2 regions of the Streptomyces sp. NPDC058812 genome follow, and region 1 is predicted to be linked to the other one. Evidence: riboswitches for the same ligand, from Rfam matches in the RefSeq annotation. Region 1 holds a riboswitch; the other holds the start of a gene.
What was found. A riboswitch is a leader RNA that binds a small molecule or an ion and turns the genes downstream of it on or off. The one in region 1 is predicted to bind cyclic di-AMP.
Positions count from the first base shown of each region.

Region 1 (2,194 bases):
AGTACGGCGGCCTGGAGTACGCGCCGAGCGCCGACCAGGCCAGTCGCTCCCAGCAGATAAGAGTCGCCGAGAAGATGCACGCGGACCAGGGCATCGCCGCCTGGCCGACCTGTGCCCTGCTCGCCGGCATGGGCAACGGCCCGGCGTCCACGGACAGCGGAACCGGTTCGTCGGGTGACGGTACGTCGGAGGAGCCGGAAGCCCCGGAGGTGTCGGACGCCCCCGACGCGTCCGGCACGACCGAGTCGCCGGAACCCACCTCCGACACGCCCTCTTCGTCCCCTTCGTCGTCTTCGCCCCCCACCCCTGACGCCACGTCGGGCGGCGGGGACGATTCGACCAAGTCCGACACGTCCCCTGAATCCGAGCCCACGGAGAGCGCCGGCTCCCAGGGTGCCGACGCTTCGCCCACGGCCCCTCCGGAGACCGGCGAAACGGACAAGGCGGGTCAGAGTGGCGGGGATTCGGCGCTCACCGACACCGGGGACTCCGGCGCGGGCAAACATCGCGGCGACAGTGCCGACGAAGGCGCGGCGAACGGCCGCGCGGCGGAGTCGTCGGGGCGGCACGCCTCGCGCGGTGAGGGTGAGTCGCGAGGGGTCGCGGACGGCTCGTACACCGTCCGGTCCGGCGACAGTCTCTGGGGCATCGCCGACTCCCTTGACCTCGACGGCGGGTGGCGCTCGCTCTACGTCGGCAACAAGGGGGTCGTCGGCACCGACCCGGACCACATCCTGCCCGGTCAGACGCTCACGGTCACGGGCGAATCGGGCGAAAAGTAGGGCCAGTTCGCTCACGGTTCGAGACTGTATGTCCGTTTTGGATCACGTGAGAGATAGGTCTCAGAAGCCGTGATCGTCTTTGAAAATCCGCGGAGCGCGGGTCTACGGTCATGACCGCTCGCCATCGCGGGCCCCGGCTGCCGCAACGCCGAATCCTGCCAGCGGCCGTCCGGGAACAGTCGTCGCGCAAGCGCCGAAGGCAGGAGCGGGGGACCCAAGGTAAGTGCCGCACCGGGCAGTTGAGCCGGAGCGGCTAGGGGTGGAGCCGAGTTCCGTGAGGAACCCGGCCGGGCAACTCAACCGGCCCGAACCCGACAGCTCACCTCGCAGGCGTCGGTGAGGGGATCAACCATGCTGTTTTCCGGCAAGGGCAAGCACCGCCGCCCGTCCAAGGCCACCCGTGTCATCGCCGTCGCCGGCGTCACCGGTGCCGCCGTCGCCGCCCCGCTGATGGCGGCCGGCAACGCCTCCGCCGCCACCGCGTCCGAGTGGGACGCCGTCGCCCAGTGCGAGTCCGGCGGCAACTGGTCCATCAACACCGGCAACGGTTACTACGGCGGTCTGCAGTTCTCCGCCTCCACCTGGGCCGGCTACGGGGGCACGCAGTACGCCGCCACCGCCGACCAGGCCAGCAAGGCGCAGCAGATCGAGATCGCCGAGAAGGTGCTCGCGGGTCAGGGCAAGGGTGCCTGGCCGGTCTGCGGCACCGGCCTGTCGAGCGCCGCGTACACCGGTGGCGGCTCCGGCGAGAGCCAGGACAGCGGCTCCTCGCAGAGCGAGAGCAGCGGCTCCACCGCCGACCGCTCCACCGAGCAGAAGGCCTCCCGCTCCGACGAGCGCCCGGCCGCCGAGCCGAAGGCCGAGAAGCCGGCCGAGAAGAAGACCGTCACCACCCCGACCGGCAAGAAGGTCGAGAAGGGTGACGGCGAGTACAAGGTCGTCAAGGGCGACACCCTCAGCTCGATCGCCGAGGAGCACGACGTCAAGGGCGGCTGGGCGAAGGTGTTCAAGCTGAACGACGACATCGTCGACGACGCCGACCTGATCTACCCGGGCCAGCAGCTGCACCTGAAGTAGGCAGCGGCCCTCCCTGCTCCCGTCCCGGTGCGTGTTCCCCCGTACGCACCGGGGCGGGTTTTTTCACGCCCCGTTCCGAACGGGTTTTCGGAAACGTCTTTGTTCCGTTCGGAAACATTTTACTCTCGGTTCTGTCCACCGGGTGGGCGATCGGCTGGCCGATCGCCCGGAGCCGGTTAGGCTCGGACCCGCAGAGCCGCCGCGGTCCTCGGACCCGCGCGTCACACCGAAGCGTCACATTGAAGAAGGAGATGCTCGTGCCGTCCATCGACGTCGTCGTAGCCCGGGAAATCCTGGACTCCCGAGGCAACCCCACGGTCGAGGTCGAGGTCGGC
Region 1 covers NZ_JBHYOB010000003.1:86,701-88,894, reverse strand. Annotated here, with positions in the region: gene ACFW48_RS07290 (transglycosylase family protein) at 1-782, shown strand, start outside; cyclic di-AMP (ydaO/yuaA leader) riboswitch at 964-1,130, shown strand; gene ACFW48_RS07285 (transglycosylase family protein) at 1,134-1,859, shown strand; gene eno (phosphopyruvate hydratase) at 2,117-2,194, shown strand, end outside.

Region 2 (2,194 bases), on a different contig from region 1:
CTCCGCTGGTGTGGACCTCCATGTGGAGGTGGGCGCCGGTGACGTTGCCGGTGGCGCCGACGCGGCCGATGACGTCACCGGTGGTGACCTCCTGGCCGACGCTGACGCTGATGGAGGACTGGTGGGCGTACCAGATCTCGGTGCCGTCATCGAGGGTGAGCACGGTCTTGTAGCCGTACGACCCGTCCCAGCCGGCCGACGTGATCGTGCCGCTGTGCACCGCCTTGAGCAGCGTGCCCGTGGGGGCGGCGAAGTCGAGGCCGGTGTGGTAGCCGGAGGACCAGTAGGCGCCGGCCTGGCCGAAGCTGGAGGAGATGGTGTACGAGGAGGTCGGCAGCGTGTACTGCTTGGCCAGCTTCGCGAGCCGCTCGGCCTCGGCCTTCTTCGCGGCCTCCTCCTCCGCCTTCTTCTTGGCGGCGGCGGCCTTGGCCTCGGCCTCCTTCTCCGCCTTGGCGGCAGCTTCCGCGGCCTTCTTCTCGGCGGCGGCCGCGGCTTCGGCGGCGGCCTTGGTCTCGACCTGGGCCTGCTGCTGCTCGGCCTGCGCCATGATCCGGGCCCGCAGCGTCTCACCGGCGTCGGGGTCGCTCTCCGAAGAGGTCTCGGCGGCGACCGTGCCGATGCCGCTGAGCGGGGTGGCGGAACCCTCCGGCTGCGGCTTCTCCTCGTCGGAGATCAGCGAGCCGACGTTCGGCAGGTCCGGCATGGAGATCGACACCGGCGGCTTGCCGGTCTGCGCGCTGGCCATGCCGCCCGCGCCGACCGCGGCTATGACACCGACGCCGAGGACGGTGGAGCTGCGGGCGAGTCCGCCGCGCTGCTTGGCGACGCGGTGCCGGCCGCGTACGGGGCGGATGGAGTCCGCGGTGGGATTCCACTCCTCCCAGGGGCCCTCTTCGGTGCGGTAGCCGTCGTATCCGAAGGTGTCGGTGTCGTGCCCGCTGGGCACGAACGGGGCCTCGGGGGCAGGCCGGTTGGACGCCACGTGGGCGTACTCCTTTCCTTCCTTTCGCCTACCGGGTTAGCTGACGGGTTCGGAGCAGGAAGGTCTCCTACGCGCGTATACCCGCCGTGTCTGGCACGGCGTCATACGCCCGATTCACCCCAATGTGGTGGTTCCCCGGTTCCCTTGCGGGATTCGGCGCGTGCGCACGGAGCCGCCTTCTGTGACGGCTGGGACGACCGCGCTGCGTTATCGAACGTTAATAGACGCGGGGCTCGGATTCCAAGCCGTTCCTCTTGATCATTAACGGATCCGGCCCGGACGTACGCCTCACGAACGGCAAAAACCGGGCGAGTTGACCGCCCTTCAGTATTCCCTGCTCCACCACGAATTTCTGATGGTGTATCAGTTGTTATGCGCAGGGCGGTCGGTCCGTCACGTCCGGTGATGTTGATCAAGGGTCGATCAGGGTCGTCGTACGGCGAGCAGCGCCATGTCGTCGGCCATGCCGCCCCCGGAGTGCCGGCGTACGTCCTCGGCGAGGGTGTCGAGCAGCTCCGTCGGATGCCGGAACACGCGGCCGGCCAGCCGCACGTGCGGTTCGTAGAACTCGCCCCGCCCGTCCCGCGCTTCCGACAGTCCGTCGGTGTACAGCAGCAGCGTGGCCCCACCGGGGAAGTCGGCCTCCTCCGCGCGGTCGGGCCACACACCCAGCTCGCCCATGCCGAGCGGCAGCGCCGACTCCCGGGCGGGCAGCGGGCGCAGGGTGCCGTCGGCGTACAGCAGCAGGGGCGGCGGATGGCCGCGGTTGACGATGCGGACGATCCCGTCGCCGTGCGGGAGTTCGGCGAGTACGGCGGTGGTGAACCCTTCGAAGGCGTCCAGTCCGTCGCGCCGGGTGCCCTCGCGCGCCAGCGCCCGCTCCAGCCGCTGCGCCACCGCCTCCAGCGTCGCCTCCTGCTCGGCGGCCTCCCGGAAGGCGCCGATCACGACGGCGACGGCGGCCACCGCGCCCATGCCCTTGCCGCGCACGTCCCCGACGATGAGCCGGATGCCGCGCGCACTGTCCTGCACCGCGTACAGATCGCCGCCGATGAAGGCGTCGGCCTGCGCGGCCTCGTAGCAGGCGGCGATCTCGAAACCGCCGATCCGCTCGGCGGGCTCGGGCAGCACGGCGCGCTGGGCGGCCTCGGCGATCTCGCGGACGGAGACGAGGCGCTCGCCCGTGCGGCGGACGAAGCCGTTCACGAGGAC
Region 2 covers NZ_JBHYOB010000019.1:143,733-145,926, reverse strand. Annotated here, with positions in the region: gene ACFW48_RS31040 (M23 family metallopeptidase) at 1-982, opposite strand, end outside; cyclic di-AMP (ydaO/yuaA leader) riboswitch at 994-1,151, opposite strand; gene ACFW48_RS31035 (PP2C family protein-serine/threonine phosphatase) at 1,406-2,194, opposite strand, start outside.
Region 2: it holds a riboswitch for cyclic di-AMP, as region 1 does, so the genes downstream of both, ACFW48_RS31040 (M23 family metallopeptidase) here and ACFW48_RS07285 (transglycosylase family protein) in region 1, are expected to answer to the same signal.